3 regions of the Providencia sp. 2.29 genome follow, and region 2 is predicted to be linked to each of the others. Evidence: predicted binding sites of a transcription regulator. Region 2 holds the regulator's gene; each other region holds the start of a gene.

Region 1 (6,139 bases), 1.0 Mb from region 2:
AAAAGAATATCGCTGACATTGTTGTGTTCTCTGAGCTGTCACTCACGGGGTATCCACCGGAAGATCTTTTATTCCGTGCGGATTTTACCCAACGTTGTTTAGTGCAATTAGAACGCTTACAAAATGCGAGCACGGAAACAGCGATTGTTGTTGGTCACCCGTGGACAGAAGCGGGGAAAATGTATAACGCCCTCTCTTTTTTCTACCAAGGAAAACTCCTCACCCGCTATTTCAAACAAGAGCTGCCAAACTATGGTGTTTTTGATGAGCTTCGCTATTTCTCTGCGGGGGATAAAACCGGTGTGGTTGACTTTAAAGGTTACCGTATAGGCTTATTAATTTGTGAAGATATTTGGTTCGATGGGCCAGTGGATGCCGTTAAGCAAGCCGGTGCCGAACTATTGTTGACGATTAATGCCTCCCCATATGATCGTAACAAGGATCATAGTCGGAGTGATTTATTGGTAAGGCATTGCCAGCGTACACAATTACCTATCATCTATTTGAACCAAGTGGGCGGTCAGGATGAGTTAATTTTTGATGGTGGCTCTAAAGTGCTGGCGAGTGACGGTAAAATCACACATCAGCTGGTTGATTTTGATGAGCAAATCGTTAATTGCCAGTTTAATGAGTTATCCGCGGTACTGATGGAAAAGCTAGCACCAGCACTGTCACCAGTTGCACAGGTTTATCAAGGCTTGGTGATGGCAACTCGCGATTATATCAATAAAAATGGTTTTAATGGCGCTATACTCGGTTTATCCGGTGGGATTGATTCGGGATTAACAGTGGCAATAGCGGTGGATGCGATTGGCAAAGAACGCGTTCAGGCCGTGATGATGCCATTCCGCTATACCTCAGAAATGAGTATCCATGATGCCAAAGAGCAGGCTGAATTGCTTGGCGTTGAGTTTGATATTGTCTCAATCGAACCTATGTTTGATGCTTTTATGTCACAACTTCAACCAATGTTTGAAGGTACTGCTGTTGATACTACCGAAGAGAATTTACAGGCGCGTTGCCGTGCTGTTATTTTAATGGCGATGTCCAATAAGCGCCGTCGTTTAGTTTTAACGACCAGTAATAAAAGTGAATCTGCCGTTGGCTATTCAACCTTATATGGTGATATGGCGGGCGGTTTTGATGTTTTAAAAGATGTACCAAAGACATTGGTTTTTGAGTTAGCGAAATATCGTAATACGATCTCTCCTGCGATACCGCAACGTGTGATCGATAGGCCACCATCGGCGGAGCTGGCACCAGGGCAGCTCGATCAAGATAGCTTGCCGCCATACGATATTTTAGATGCGTTACTTGAAGCTTATGTGGAAAAAGATTATTCCGTGGCACAATTGATTGAGCAAGGCTTCGATGAAGCAACGGTTCATCGCGTTGTGCGTCTTGTCGATATTAACGAATATAAACGCCGTCAAGCGCCAGTTGGACCACGTATTACGGTGCGTAATTTCGGAAAAGATCGTCGTTATCCAATCACGTCAGGTTTTGGCCGTAAAAACTGGTCATAACAGGAATTATTTATGAAAAAAATTGATGCAATTATTAAGCCTTTTAAGCTGGATGATGTCCGAGAAGCGTTAGCGGAAGTGGGGATCACTGGGATGACGGTAACAGAAGTCAAAGGTTTTGGTCGCCAAAAAGGTCATACCGAGCTTTATCGTGGCGCCGAATATATGGTGGACTTCCTGCCTAAAGTCAAAATTGAAATTGTTGTGCCCGATGATATTGTCGAAAGCTGCGTAGAAACTATTATGCAGACGGCACAAACTGGCAAAATTGGTGATGGCAAAATTTTTGTCTACGATGTTGCTCGCGTGATCCGTATTCGTACTGGTGAGCAGGACGAAGAGGCGATTTAATTTCCATGCTTTTTTCGCGGCTCTAGTCACATTTCAAGGGAGCCGCGCCATCGACTCCTACTTACTACGCATTATTTAGGGAATGGTCGCGGGGCAAACATCATGGAATAGCTTAGTCATTATTTAATAAAAAGCGGTAACGGCATAAACACAGGAATGGGATTAAAAGAGTGTTTAGTATACAAAACCGTTACCGCGAAATTTAAATAGGTTATTTAAAATTAATTTAAAGGTAGAACTTTATGAGGGCCAAAGCACTCATAATGAATATTCTCTGCTGAAACGCCCATCTCAATCAGTTGTTTAGCGATGTATTGCATAAAGCCAACTGGACCACAGAAATAGAACTGCATATTTGGAACGTCTAACCACGCTTTAACCTGCGAAAGATCCATTAAGCCACTAAATTGATAATCAAATCCTTGTTTATCTTCTGCACGTGGCTGATTAAACCAAACAGCGGATTGGCTATGTGGATGGTGAGCAAGGTGTTTATTTACCTCATGATGGAACGCATGAACGGCACCATTTTCGGCGGCATGTAGCCAGTTAACTTGTGCTTCATGGCCTTCCTGAGTTAATGAATTGAGCATGCTCAGCATCGGTGTTAAACCGACACCCGCTGAAATGAGAGTGACAGGGGTTTTATTATCGATATCAATAAAGAAATCACCGCATGGTGGTGCTAAATGAACAATATCACCTTCATTTAAGTTTTGGTGAATATAATTGGAGACAACACCATTATCTTCACGTTTAACGGCAATACGATAACTACGACCATTTGGTGCTGTGGTCAGTGAATATTGGCGAATTTCTTGGTTAGTTAGGCTGTCATCATTGATATAAATAGTGATGTATTGGCCTGGACGATAATCTGCGACAGGCTGACCATCGACAGGGACAAACTCAAAGCTTGTGATCACATCACTTTGCGCCTGTTTAGCCGCAACACGGAATTCACGTAAACCTTCCCAGCCCCCTGTTTTATCTGCATTTTGGCGGTAAATTTCTGCTTCACGGTTGATAAAAATATCAGCAAGGACACCATAAGCTTTACCCCAAGCATCTAACACTTCTTGCCCTGGGTTGAGTAACTCATCGATAGCAGCCAATAAATTTTCCCCGACAATAGGGTAGTGTTCAGGTTTGATATTCAAGCTTGCATGTTTTTGTGCGATTTTTTCTACAGCGAAAATCAATGCTTCGGGCGTCTCAATATGTGTCGCATACGCGCAAACCGCATTAAATAAGGCTTCACGTTGTGAGCCGTTACTTTGATGCGTCATGTTAAAAATATCTTTCAGCTCAGGATGTTGTTTGAACATTCTGTCGTAGAAGTGAGCAGTTAGTTTGGGACCCGTTGCAGCAATGGCTGGGATAGTGGATTTAACAATAGCGATAGTTTGGCTGTCTAGCATACAGGCTCTCCTGAAATAATTTCATTCGATGATGAATTTTATAACATGTATTTTAAATGCAATTTATAACTTTTAACACACAAAGTAAATAGGTCTATTATAAAAAGAGTTTAAAAATAGAAACTTTATAAAAGAGTCACCCAATAAATAGGATTTAATCTTTTAGCAATGCGAATATGGCTGATTTTATCTTGGTATGCTTGATAGTCTTTTATGACTGAGAAAATTTATGCAAACGTTTGCGTATATTTTTTCTTTAGGGCTATCACCCTGAAGAAAAAGAGTTTACACTGTGTGCTATTGCGATAGTTTTGTTATCAACTTATTGAATGGCTGAGGCAGGAGAAGCGAATGTTAAAGCGTGAAATGAATATTGCAGATTATGATCCACAACTGTGGGAAGCAATGGAACAAGAAGTCGTCCGTCAAGAAGAACACATTGAGTTAATTGCTTCAGAAAACTATACCAGTCCACGAGTGATGCAAGCTCAGGGATCTCAGCTAACGAATAAATATGCAGAAGGCTACCCAGGCAAACGCTATTACGGTGGTTGTGAGTATGTTGACGTTGTCGAGCAATTAGCTATCGATCGTGCAAAAGCGCTGTTTGGTGCAGATTATGCTAACGTACAACCTCATTCAGGTTCACAGGCTAATGCGGCTGTTTATATGGCGTTGCTGCAACCGGGTGATACCGTATTGGGTATGAACCTTGCTCATGGTGGTCACTTGACCCATGGTTCACCTGTCAACTTCTCTGGCAAACTTTATAACATCGTTCCTTACGGTATCGATGAAAGCGGAAAAATCGACTACGAAGATATCAAAGCACAAGCATTGAAACATAAGCCAAAAATGATCATCGGTGGTTTCTCTGCATATTCTGGTATTGTTGATTGGGCTAAAATGCGTGAAATCGCAGATAGCATCAATGCTTATCTATTCGTTGATATGGCTCACGTTGCGGGTCTAATCGCAGCAGGCGTCTATCCTAACCCAGTTCCACACGCACATATTGTTACTACAACGACCCATAAAACATTAGCTGGCCCTCGTGGTGGTCTGATTTTGGCGAAAGGTGGTGACGAAGAACTGTACAAAAAACTGAACTCAGCCGTTTTCCCTGGCTCTCAAGGTGGCCCGTTAATGCATGTTATTGCAGGTAAAGCGGTCGCATTGAAAGAAGCGATGGAACCTGAATTTAAAGTTTATCAACAACAAGTTGCGAAAAATGCGAAAGCAATGGTAGAAATTTTCCAACAACGCGGTTATAAAGTAGTGTCCGGTGGCACAGAGAACCATCTGTTCTTAGTGGATCTGGTTGATAAAGGTATTACAGGTAAAGATGCTGACGCTGCATTGGGTCGTGCAAACATTACGGTGAATAAAAACAGCGTTCCTAACGATCCGAAAAGTCCATTTGTTACCTCTGGTATCCGCATTGGTACGCCAGCGATCACACGTCGTGGCTTTAATGAAGGCGATGCACGTGAACTGGCTGGTTGGATGTGCGATGTTCTGGATAACCTCAATGATGAAGCGACCATTGAACGTATCAAACAAAACGTATTGAATATCTGCGCAAAATACCCAGTTTACGCATAAAATAAAATTAATTTAGTTTCAAAACCCGCTTCTACACTTTGGTAAAAGCGGGTTTTTTGCATTGAAAAACAAGGAGGAGTGATGGTAATTCCATCAACTCGCTGGCTAGCGATTGATTATTTTACCTATTTTTTCGCTTACAGTATTTTTCTACCATTCTGGCCAATTTGGCTACAAGGTGAAGGTATTGATGCTGAAATGAGCGGGGTGTTATTAGGGATTGGGTTAGCTGCGCGTTTCCTTGGTGCAATGTTTATTACACCGATGGTTAAAGATCAATCCAAACTCATTAACGCATTAAGAATATTGGCAGGATTGTCTCTACTCTTTGCTGTTGCCTTTTCCTTTGGTTCCCATTGGGCATGGCTATTTTTTGTCATGACTGGGTTTAACTTATTTTTTGCGCCATTAGTGCCACTCGGTGACTCGCTGGCAGGAACATGGCAAAAGCAGTTTCCCTTTGATTATGGCAAAATTAGGCTTTGGGGCTCCGTCGCTTTTATTATTGGCTCCATAGCGATGGGATATTTCGCCGATATATTAGGTCATCAATCCATTATGGTGGCTTTAATTATTAGCTGCTTAGCTTTATTACTCACGGCAATGTTAACGCCTGCAATTATGCCTAAAGGCATACCTAAAGTTGCAGGAGAAGATAAACTCTCATTTAGACAACTCATTGCGGATAAAAACGTAGTGACGTTCCTAATTTGTGTCACCTTGTTGCAAGGCGCACATGCTGCATATTATGGCTATGCCTCTTTATTTTGGAAGGAAGCAGGCTATTCTGACATCGTTATAGGTCGCCTCTGGGCACTTGGCGTTGTTGCTGAAGTTGTGGTTTTTATGTTGAGTAACAAACTATTTCGCCGTTGGAGTTCACGAAATCTACTTTTGCTATCTGCCATCAGCGGCATCATTCGTTGGGGGCTAATGGGGGCATTTACCTCACTACCAGTCCTTATTGTTGTTCAGATATTGCACAGTGGAACCTTTACCGTATGCCACCTCGCTGCAATGCGTTTTATCAGTGCTCGAAAAGAAAATGAAATTATTCCATTACAAGGTGTTTATTCAGCATTAGCAACAGGGGGCGGTTTAGCTATCATCACTGTTGTGGTGGGGGCTATCTATGAGCGTGTGCCAGACAATCACGGTTTAGTCTTTTATTTAATGGCATTATTGGCGATCCCTGCTTTGTTTATTAGACCGAAAGTTGTAGCACAATCATAAGGT
Region 2 (6,139 bases):
TCAATCAGATAAAAAATACAGAACAAAAAACATACTACATAATACTACATTTCACTCTTAATACATCAATGAGTTAAGCTGCGATTACGAATGAAAAAGAGGGGTGTTAAGCCCCTCCTTTGGTTTGCTTGTATTGTGACTTATTTATGATTCAAGTCAAATAAATCTACTACCTAGCACGCTCCCTGCTCTGCATCACTCTTTTCCTACCATACTCTCCCGCAATGATAAAAAACCAACGAATAACAGTCTCACTGAACTATCAGCTTATCTCACAAATTTATTTGGTATTAGGGAACAATCAGGAGAGCGACGGTAGTTATGAGCTAACTACACGTTAGTCATCCACCCGCTATTGAAAAGCCATACGTTCATCTCCCCGTTTACAGTTACGGTGAAACTCTGCTGATAAAATAATATCCCTATGATTTTACGGTGTATTTATCAGTAAGATTTGTTAAGATAACCCTATAATGACTAAGCCTACAATCAGGCAGCCATATCGTGCTATTATTAATATATTAAATAATAGTTCATGCCGCATAAATGTTCAGTTTATGCACATTAACAGCATGATCATGGCTATAAAAATATTCGCTCAACTTTATGAGCACTACACCCATATGTGTTGTTTTACACCTAAACAAGGAGTACGCAATGTCTTTTGAACTACCCGCTCTACCTTATGCTAAGAATGCTCTAGAACCTTATATCTCGGAAGAAACACTCGAGTACCATTATGGTAAACACCATAATACCTATGTTGTTAACCTGAATAACTTAGTCAAAGGTACTGCTTTCGAAGGTAAATCACTGGAAGAGATCATTAAAACCTCAGATGCTGGTATTTTTAACAATGCGGCACAAGTTTGGAATCACACTTTCTACTGGAACTGCTTAGCGCCAAACGCTGGCGGGGAACCAACAGGTAAAGTCGCAGAAGCGATTAACAAAGCATTTGGTTCTTTCGCTGAATTTAAACAGCAGTTCACTGATGCAGCAACCAAAAACTTTGGTGCTGGTTGGACTTGGTTAGTTAAAAAAACTGATGGCAGCTTAGCGATTGTAAATACCTCTAACGCTGGCACCCCTATCTCTGGTGATGACAAACCTCTTCTTACTGTCGATATTTGGGAGCACGCCTACTATATTGACTACCGCAATGCACGTCCTAAGTATTTAGAGAACTTCTGGGCGCTGGTTAATTGGAAATTTGTTGAAGAAAATCTAGCTTAATTGATTTTTATCACTAACAATAAGGGCGAGTATTCACTCGCCCTTATTCATTCTACCTTTATTTAAAAGGCAAAATTAGAAAATATGTACTGCAAAAGCAATGATCACAGCCAAAGAACCTAACGCTGCTAATAATCCAAATTTAAAATCTGTATCCATGAGTTCCTCTCATCAAACGAACAGTTAACCAGCAACATAACCATAACTTTAACATGGTTAAATAAGTATGACATGACGATTTATAAAAACCAGTGTCTATATCACAGGTTATAACATCAATTATTTCTTTTGTTTTTGCGCTAGATCAGACAAAATCGATAACAAATCGCTAAATTATTGCCAGTTAAGGTACTATGCCTCAATATGCTGGTAATTTTTAATAAGAATTCATGACAAGACCGCTTATTGGTCAGGAGTTTTTTTTCCCCATGGCAACGATTAAAGATGTGGCGAAGCGCGCTGGCGTCTCCACCACAACCGTATCCCATGTAATTAACAAAACACGCTTTGTAGCCGATGATACTAAGGCTGCTGTTTGGGCTGCAATAAAAGAACTCAATTATTCGCCGAGTGCCGTTGCTCGTAGTTTGAAAGTTAATCATACAAAATCCATCGGCTTGCTCGCGACATCGAGTGAGGCACCTTATTTTGCTGAGGTCATTGAGTCTGTTGAAAACAGTTGTTATGAGAAAGGCTATACTCTAATTTTATGTAATTCGCATAATAACTTAGGTAAACAACAAGCTTATTTACAGATGCTGGCACAAAAACGTGTCGATGGCCTACTCGTCATGTGTTCTGAATATCCTGATAAACTAATCAATATGTTAGAAGATTACCGTAACATCCCAATGGTCGTTATGGATTGGGGAACATCACGCGGTGACTTTACTGACAGTATCATTGATAATTCATTCCATGGCGGCTATCTCGCGGGTCGTTACTTAATTGACCGAGGCCATCGCGATATTGCGGTGATCCCCGGCTCTTTGGAAAGAAATACAGGGATTGGGCGGCTCACTGGCTTTAAAAAGGCCATGGAAGAGGCGAAGGTCACTTTACGTGACGAATGGATTGTTCAAGGCGACTTTGAACCTGAGTCAGGCTATAAAGCCATGATGCAAATTTTGAGTAATAAGCAAAAACCCACTGCCGTATTCTGTGGTGGTGACATCATGGCGATGGGCGCCATTTGTGCCGCTGACGAAATGGGGCTACGGGTTCCTCAAGATATTTCCATTATAGGTTATGATAATGTGCGCAATGCACGTTATTTCACCCCTGCATTAACCACAATACATCAACCTAAAGAACGCTTAGGCCAAATGGCATTCGCTATGTTACTAGATCGCATAGTGAATAAACGTGAAGATGCACAAACAATCGAAGTGCATCCACGTTTAGTTGAACGGCGCTCAGTGGCTGATGGTCCGTTCATCGATTACCGCCGCTAATTAAGGAGCTAGCCATTCGGCGTTGAGTGTTTCACTGTCTCCTAAGTATTCAAGTAACCAACTCAACGCCGGTGAGGTATTTTTTTCAACCCAAGTTAAACAGCATGGGCTTGGCGGAAACGGCTGTGTTAATTGTAATGGCACAAGCTTTCCAGCGTCACAAAATGGCGCTCCGCGGTGTTCAGGTACCATCCCAACACATAACCCATTCACTAAACACGCCATTCCATTTTCCCAAAATGGCACGACTAAACGCCGCTGGTTATCTAGTGCCCATGTATCGCGTTTGGGTAGGTTCCTTGATGTATCTTCAAGGCACAGACTTGGGTATTCACGCATTTGGTCATCCGTTAATCCTCCCTTTAACTGCGCTAATGGGTGGTTAGGACTGGCAACACATAACCATGACATAAACCCCATATCACGAAAACTATAGCGTTCGCCGATCGGTGAGGCGCGTGTTGCACCAATAGCCACATCGACACGCCCATCCGCAAGCGCATCCCAAACACCGTTAAAAACTTCAGGATGGATATACAACTCAATGTCTGGGAAGTGGCGATAGAAATCGAGGATCAATTGCTCCGTTCGTTGAGGTTTCACTATGCAGTCAACCGCAATACTAAACTGCCCTCGCCAGCCATTTGCGGCTTGCTGACACTGGTGGCGTGTCTGTGTCATTTTTTTGATAACAGATCGACTTTGCTTGATAAATATTTCCCCAGCCTCTGTTAAAACAACATCGCGGTGACGGCGCTCAAATATCGGTACTGCAAGCCATTCCTCGACTTGCTTGACCGTATAGCTAATCGCAGAAGGCACTCGGTGAAGCTCCTCTGCTGCACCACTAAAACTCCCAGTTCTTGCAACTGCATCAATCACTTCTAAGGAATGAGCTGACCACATAACGATACCTTTCAAAAATTTTGATAGCACATTCCAAATATTACCGTTTCACAATGTAAAAATACAACCTATACAATAGGGTATCTATTAACAATTTTGTAAATTTTAGATAAGTAATCTGCCATGACAAATACAGCGACAAAAAACTCCCCAGGCTTTATGTTCTACCTTGCTGGGTTGAGTATGCTAGGGTTCTTAGCTATTGATATGTATCTTCCCGCATTTGGGTCAATGCAAACTGCATTAAATACTTCTGAAGGCGCAATTAGTGCTTCTCTAAGTATCTTCTTAGGGGGATTTGCCCTTGCTCAACTGCTATGGGGGCCTTTATCGGATAAGCTAGGTCGTAAACCGATCCTCATTGCCGGTTTGTCACTCTTTATTTTAAGTTGTTTAGGGATGTTATGGGTCACCAGTGCAACACAACTGCTTATCTTACGTTTTTTACAGGCAATTGGCGTCTGTAGTGCAGCCGTTCTTTGGCAAGCACTAGTTATCGACCGTTATGACTCCTCTAGTACGCAAAAAGTGTTTGCGACCATTATGCCCCTAGTTGCTCTTTCTCCTGCTTTGGCGCCTTTATTGGGTGCATGGGTGCTTGAGCATTATGATTGGGAAATTATCTTTGTTGTTTTAATGGCCGTTGGGGTTTTATTATTACTTCCGACATTTTTATTAAAAAATGTTGCCCCAAAAGAGATCATTAGTAGTACATCAGGAAAAGAGTCCGTTTCATTTTTAAAATTACTCAGCTCACGTATATACAGTGGTAACGTTTTGGTTTACGCATCCTGTAGTGCCGGTTTCTTTGCTTGGTTAACGGGGTCACCTTTTATTTTAAGAAATATGGGTTTTGACCCAGCAGATATTGGTCTGAGTTATATTCCTCAAACTCTTGCCTTTATTATTGGTGGTTATGGATGTCGTTTTTTATTAATCAAAGTCCGTGCTGAAATCTTATTTCCATTATTATTGATCGGCTATGCTGTGAGTATGTCAATTCTGTTTGTAATGGCAATTTATACCACACCAAGCCTAACCATGATCTTAATCCCCTTTTGTTTTATGGCAGCAATGAACGGTGCTTCTTACCCAATTGCAGTTTCAAAAGCGCTGAATGCCTACCCTCAGGCAAGTGGTAAAGCTGCCGCATTGCAAAATACCTTACAACTGGGATTGTGTTTTGTCGCCAGTATATTAGTTTCCGCATTACCTTTTGATCCGCTACTATCCACAACAGGTGTCATGGCAATAACAATATTACCAATGATTATTGGTTATTTTGTTCAAAATACAAAAGATTGCACTGAATCATCACGGAAAAATGCAGAATATCAGCCTCAATAACTAATTTTGCTATCAGCCACTACTCTGTAGTGGCTGATTTGGAATAAAAAACCTAATTAAGTCGTCTTTTTAAAATCATCCACTCTTTATTTGACATTCCAATTCTGTATATTTACTTTCAAATTCTACTTTTCTGGCTAAAGTGACATTTTTCGCCATTGTTAAATAAAACTATCGCTTCTATACTCGGATAATACTTAGTCCGAAGTGATTTTTGAGTTAATAAATATTGATGGTTTAAACTCAGGGCGCGACGGTATAAATGCGCTCCTGTCTTTGTGAAGCTATTCTTCGCAACCCTACACTTTCAGCAAACTGAAATTCTATCTCAAAAACCTTCATCTCAAGTTGGAGAGCATATGAGCACTTGTGTAGATGAAACTAAAGCGAAAGTTTCGAATTGGCAAAGGATCGCAGAGTCTTTATTAAACCAAGCAGGCATAGAAATAAACGGCTCTCGCCCTTTCGATATTCAAATACATAATACCGATTTTTATAAAAGGGTTTTACAAAAAGGGTCTCTCGGTCTTGGCGAGAGTTATATGGACGGCTGGTGGGACTGTGAGCGCTTAGATATATTTTTCTATAAAGTATTGCAAGCGAAACTCGACACTAAGCTGCCGAATAACCTTACCGATATCATGAAAGTCGCTATGGCGCGCCTAAGAAACCTGCAAACCCAAAAACGGTCTTGGATTGTAGGAGAAGAGCACTATGATTTGGGTAATGATCTTTTTACCCTAATGCTTGACCCTTATATGCAATATTCTTGCGGTTATTGGCATGATGCGACATCACTTGAACAGGCACAAATTAATAAATTGGATCTAATTTGTCGCAAACTGCAAATAGAGCCGGGTATGCGCCTTTTAGATATTGGTTGTGGCTGGGGAGGCTTAAGCGCCTATGCCGCTCGCCATTATGGCGCCTCTGTTACAGGGGTCACTATCTCTAAAGAGCAACAAAAACTCGCACAAGAGCGCTGTAAAGGCTTAGACGTTAATATCATTTTGCAAGATTACCGTGAGTTAAATGATAAATTTGATCGCATCGTCTCTGTCGGCATGTTTGAACACGTTGGCCCTAAAAACTACGCAACCTATTTCGATGTGGCACGTAGGAATATTAAAGACGATGGCTTATTTTTGTTACACACAATTGGCTCTAACAAAAATAAAGTCAATGTGGACTCGTGG
Region 3 (6,139 bases), 480 kb from region 2:
GGTTCAAAAATAGAAAGCGGCTATTTTATAGCCACATATTCTCGATGATGATTAAATATTTGATGCTCACTGCAATTAAAGTTCATGTAAAGCAAATTATCATGAAATTTCGTGCGATTCTAAAAACAGAATGTTACCGACTAAAAAATCATCTTCCAGTAATAATACGCTAGAAAATATCGAAAAATAAAATTTAAAAAAGAGTTAACCCTATTTAGTTCAAAAGTATCAACTCTAAAAAGAATTAGTGGCAGAGTAGCTATGGTTATAAACTCAGAAAAAAAATCTGCCAATGATATAATCAAGAAAAAACAAGCTCGTAGTTCAAATAGATAATCAATATTAACTAGCGTAATTGAGCTTCAGACACAACAAGCAACAAAAACAAAAAAGCCCATTTTTACATGGGCTTAAGTCGTTATTTTGCTAGTCAGTGCCAGCTGATTCTTATTGCGGGATTATTCCCATTCGATCGTTGCTGGTGGCTTACCGCTAATATCATACACGACCCTTGAAATCCCATCGACCTCATTGATAATGCGGTTTGAAACACGGCCTAAGAAATCATATGGTAAATGAGCCCAGTGTGCGGTCATAAAGTCGATTGTCTCAACTGCACGTAAAGAAACAACCCAATCGTATTTACGACCATCACCCATCACACCAACAGAACGCACAGGCAGGAATACCGTAAATGCTTGGCTAACCTTGTGATAAAGCTCTGCTTTGTGTAGCTCTTCAATAAAGATAGCATCGGCACGACGCAGAAGATCACAATACTCTTTTTTCACTTCACCTAAAACACGTACGCCGAGGCCTGGACCTGGGAATGGGTGACGATATAGCATGTCGTATGGCAAGCCAAGTTCAAGACCAATTTTACGAACTTCATCTTTGAACAGCTCTTTCAATGGCTCAACTAGGCCTAACTTCATATCTTCTGGTAACCCACCGACGTTATGGTGAGATTTAATGACATGCGCTTTACCCGTCGCTGACGCCGCAGATTCAATAATATCTGGATAGATAGTACCTTGTGCCAACCATTTAACTTGCGTTTGTTTTGAAGCTTCTTCATCAAACACATCGATAAATACATGACCAATCGCTTTACGTTTTGCTTCTGGGTCGTGAATACCTGCTAATGCACTCAGGAAACGATCTTCTGCTTTCACATGGATAATGTTTAGGTCAAATTTACCTGCAAACATCTCCATCACTTGATCAGCTTCGTTTAAACGCAACAAGCCGTTATCAACAAATACACACGTGAGTCGTTTACCAATCGCACGGTTTAACAACAAAGCGGTTACAGAAGAATCGACACCGCCAGACAGTGCTAAAATCACATGATCATCGCCAATCTGCTCTTTGAGGCGTGCTACAGTATCATCAATAATCGCCGCTGGCGTCCACAGAGCTTCACATTGGCAAATATCCTGCACAAAGCGCTTCAGAATATTGAGGCCTTGGTAAGTGTGTGTTACTTCTGGGTGGAATTGAACACCATAGAATTTTTTCTCTTCATTTGCCATGATTGCAAATGGGCAGTTTGGTGTGCTTGCGATAGTTTTAAAATCCGCGGGGATCGCAGTCACTTTATCGCCATGGCTCATCCAGACATCCAGCACTGGCGTACCATTTTCGTTGAGTGAGTCTTGAATATCACGGAACAAATCGCATTGCTCAGTGATTTCAACTTTTGCGTAACCAAATTCACGCTCACCAGAAACCTCGACGGCACCACCAAGTTGCATTGACATGGTTTGCATGCCATAGCAGATACCTAAAACGGGTATACCTGCATTAAATACATACTCAGGAGCACGTGGGCTATCATTTTCTGTGGTGCTTTCTGGGCCACCAGAAAGGATGATACCGTTTGGATTGAATTCACGGATTTGCTCTTCTGAAACGTCCCACGCCCAGAGTTCACAATAAACGCCAATTTCACGAACACGGCGAGCAATCAGTTGTGAGTACTGTGAGCCGAAATCAAGGATAAGAATGCGATGCTTATGGATATTTGTTGTCATTTGAGGAGAATTCCAAAAATTCAAGTCAAAAATAAAAAATTGGTAGCTCCGTAATTAACTACGGAGCTACCCTGAATCATTATCTGTTATTGTCCCAGACGGTAATTCGGGGACTCTTTAGTGATGGTTACATCATGTACGTGGCTTTCTTGGATACCCGCACCACTAATACGGACAAACTCGGCTTTAGTACGAAGATCATCAATAGTACCACAACCTGTCAGCCCCATACAGGAACGTAATCCACCCATTTGTTGATGGATAATATCTTTTAGACGGCCTTTATAAGCAACACGCCCTTCAATCCCTTCTGGAACTAATTTGTCAGCCGCATTATCAGACTGGAAATAACGGTCTGAAGAGCCTTTAGACATTGCGCCTAATGAGCCCATGCCTCGATAGGCTTTATAGCTACGTCCTTGGAAAAGGATAGTTTCACCCGGAGATTCTTCTGTTCCTGCAAACATGGAGCCAACCATAACACAGGCTGCCCCTGCGGCAATCGCCTTAGAAATATCGCCAGAAAAACGAATACCGCCATCGGCAATGACAGGGATACCTGTTCCTTCTAATGCCTCGACAGCATCAGCAATTGCCGTAATTTGCGGTACACCGACCCCCGTCACGATACGCGTAGTACAAATAGAACCAGGGCCGATACCCACTTTAACGGCACTCACACCCGCTTCCGCTAGTGCTTTTGCACCTTCAGCCGTTGCGACGTTACCACCGATAATCGGTAAGTCTGGGTATTTTTTGCGTGTTTCACGAATACGTTGCAATACACCTTCAGAGTGACCGTGTGAAGAGTCGATCAATAATACGTCGATTCCCGCAGCCACCAGCGCATCAACACGTTCTTCGTTGCCCGCGCCAGCACCAACTGCCGCACCAACACGCAGACGACCTTGTTCGTCTTTACAAGCATTTGGTTTACGTTCTGCTTTTTGGAAATCTTTAACTGTGATCATCCCTAACAGGTGGAAGTTATCATCGATCACTAGGGCTTTTTCAACGCGTTTTTCGTGCATTTTTTGCAGTACAACTTCACGAGCTTCGCCCTCTTTTACCGTAACGAGACGCTCTTTCGGTGTCATTACCGCAGTGACAGGCTGATCCAGATCGGTAACAAAACGAACGTCACGACCTGTAATGATCCCCACAAGCGATTTATCCGCAGCCACAACAGGATAACCAGCAAAACCATTACGTTCTGCCATTTCTTGAACTTCGCGGATCGTTGTCTCAGGGGTAACGGTAACCGGATCAGTTACAACCCCACTTTCATGTTTTTTCACGCGACGAACTTCTTCCGCTTGGCGCTCAATAGACATGTTTTTGTGGATAAAACCAAGGCCACCCTCTTGAGCCAGTGCAATCGCAAGATCAGATTCAGTCACTGTATCCATCGCTGCAGAAAGCATAGGAATATTCAGGCGGATAGTTGCAGTCAGTTGGGTTGATAGATCGGCCGTGTTTGGTAATACGGTTGAGTGTGCAGGAACGAGCAATACGTCGTCGAAAGTTAGAGCTTCTTTTTTTATGCGTAACATAGGCAATATCTCACCAGGCAGCGTTATGGAAAGGTATAAAATATTGCCGCGGCATTATACACACCGAAACCGATTGCCTCCAGTCCTTTTTTGAAAAAAACTTGATAACTCCTCTGACTAGGTTAGTATCAACCAATTAAGTCATTGTTTTAGAATTTGATCTAGCTCACATGTCGACTCAACAAAATAGTGGAATTTATTCTGTCAGCAAACTCAATCAAGCTGTCCGTGAACTTCTAGACCGCCAAATGGGTAAAATATGGCTGACAGCCGAAATATCAAACTTTTCGCAACCTAGCTCTGGTCATTGGTATCTCACATTAAAAGATGACAAAGCTCAGGTTCGTGCGGCTATGTTTCGCGGACAAAATGCACGCGTCACATTTCGTCCACAAAATGGTCAACAAGTTTTAGTACGGGCAAGTGTCACACTTTATGAGCCTCGTGGTGACTATCAAATTATCATTGAAAGCATGCAACCGGCTGGCGAAGGTCTGCTACAGCAGCGTTTTGAGTTACTCAAACAAATGTTAGGCGCAGAAGGCTTATTTGATGTAACACATAAGCAGCCTTTACCCTCCCCTGCAAAACGCATTGGTGTTATTACCTCAGCAACAGGCGCTGCATTACACGACATTCTGCATATTTTACGTCGTCGTGACCCATCACTCCCAGTTGTGATCTACCCAACAGCCGTTCAAGGAGATCAAGCTCCTGCACAAATTGCCCGAGCGATTGAGTTAGCCAATAAACGAGGTGAGTGTGATGTACTGATTGTGGGGCGTGGTGGTGGCTCATTAGAAGATTTGTGGGCGTTTAATGAAGAAATTGTCGCTAGAGCTATTTTTGCTAGCCAATTACCTATTGTTAGTGCGGTAGGTCATGAAACGGATATCACGATCGCCGATTTTGTGGCCGATGTTCGCGCTCCGACGCCTTCGGCTGCCGCTGAATTGGTTAGCCGTAACCAAGTGGAATTAATTCGCCAATTACATTCTGCTCAACAGCGTCTTGAAATGGCGATGGATTATTACCTTGCAGGGCAGCAGCAACGTTTTAGTCGTTTACAGCATCGCTTACAGCAACAACATCCACAACTCCGTTTAGCAAGGCAACAACATCAATTGAGCCTGCTTAATCAGAAACTGACCCAAACTATCACAAGGCGGTTGCAAACCGCTCAGCTACGTCATGATCAATTGCAACGCCGGCTGTCACAACAAGACTTGCGGCCTCAATTACAACGGCAACATCGGTCGCTACAACAGACACAATACCATTTACAGAATATGATGACCGAGTTACTGAATAGCTATAAGCAGCGTTTTGCGGTCGCTTGTTCAAAAATGGAAACGGTCAGCCCACTGGCTACATTGGCTCGTGGCTTTAGTATTAGTGAAACCTCTGACGGTGCAGTATTGAAAAAAACTTCTCAGGTGAAATTAGGCCAAAAGCTTAAAACACGCCTAAATGATGGGTGGGTAGAAAGTGAAGTCACTGATATCACTAAAATGAAAATGAAACGTGCACCTCGTTCTGTTTTAAAATAGGCGTAAAGGGTATCAACACGTTGATACCCTGATATTGATTACGAGTTAGAAGCGAACGACACCACCTAGCATATATGAACGCCCTCTTGCCGTTGCGTTATTATTACCACGCACTTCCATAATGGCCGTCGAATTTGAACGGTTCAAGGCATCAGAATAAACCTCATTGGTCACATTATTCACTGTAAACATCAATGTGACATTTTTATTGATTTCATAATCAGCATACAAGTCAATAACTGTCGGTTGCTTTTCATATTTATCTTTCAATGCATCACCATTATTATCAACTAATGATTCAACGCCAATACGCTTTGCTGGCCCTGTAACGGTAATGACTGAGCCTAATGTCAACTTTTCATCTAATAACCGAACACCTGTATCTAGCGTCAAATAATAGTCTGGTAACTCAGTAAAATCCCCCGCACTAAAATCAGCAACGCTGGCTATCGAATTAGGCTGGTCACCCGTCTCTTTGGTATAAGATAATGTTGAATAAAAAACGCCTGCATCATAATTAGCTTGTAATTCATAACCCCGTAAGTTGACCTCGCGTGGATCGTTCATATAGATATAACTTTTCTGCATAAAATCCGGGAACTCTTTATCCCAGACACTTTCATTCATCAAACACCATGTAAATTCAGCGTATGATCTTGGTCGACACAACAAATAAGGCTTACTGGTAATATAATCCTTAATTCTAGTATGGAACCAAAGCGCTTTCATCGTGAATTGGTCATCTTGCACGATGAGATCAGGTCTCATGCTATTGAAACCAATTTGCCATGTTTGTGCTTTTTCTCCTTTTAAGAATGGGTTCATTGAGTTACCGCCATTCTGAGAGAAAAATACCTCTTGGGAATTTGGTGCACGCATTGAGTGTGCGTAACTTACAAAAGGTTGAAATTCAGGAATGATTTCTGCCGAAAGCAATACCCCCGGGTTGAAGCCTCCCTCTTTTAAGTTTATTGATGCGTCGCCTTGAGGAAAACATTTA

The links. The regulator PurR, encoded in region 2, represses purine synthesis genes. The targets are predictions, from matches to a motif close to CANGCAAACGTTTGCNTG.
Region 1: the regulator PurR is predicted to act here: its motif matches at 3,527-3,544, upstream of glyA (serine hydroxymethyltransferase).
Region 3: the regulator PurR is predicted to act here: its motif matches at 3,652-3,669, upstream of guaB (IMP dehydrogenase).

The regions. Positions count from the first base shown of each region.
Region 1 is NZ_CP065420.1:1,666,762-1,672,900, forward strand. It holds gene I3B46_RS07390 (NAD+ synthase) at 1-1,526, shown strand, start outside; gene glnB (nitrogen regulatory protein P-II) at 1,539-1,877, shown strand; gene hmpA (NO-inducible flavohemoprotein) at 2,099-3,298, opposite strand; gene glyA (serine hydroxymethyltransferase) at 3,650-4,903, shown strand; gene I3B46_RS07410 (3-phenylpropionate MFS transporter) at 4,985-6,136, shown strand.
Region 2 is NZ_CP065420.1:2,673,170-2,679,308, forward strand. It holds gene sodB (superoxide dismutase [Fe]) at 658-1,236, shown strand; gene cydH (cytochrome bd-I oxidase subunit CydH) at 1,312-1,395, opposite strand; gene purR (HTH-type transcriptional repressor PurR) at 1,665-2,690, shown strand; gene punR (DNA-binding transcriptional activator PunR) at 2,691-3,596, opposite strand; gene punC (purine nucleoside transporter PunC) at 3,720-4,943, shown strand; gene cfa (cyclopropane fatty acyl phospholipid synthase) at 5,303-6,139, shown strand, end outside.
Region 3 is NZ_CP065420.1:2,190,120-2,196,258, reverse strand. It holds gene guaA (glutamine-hydrolyzing GMP synthase) at 459-2,036, opposite strand; gene guaB (IMP dehydrogenase) at 2,123-3,589, opposite strand; gene xseA (exodeoxyribonuclease VII large subunit) at 3,760-5,139, shown strand; gene I3B46_RS10015 (TonB-dependent receptor domain-containing protein) at 5,185-6,139, opposite strand, start outside.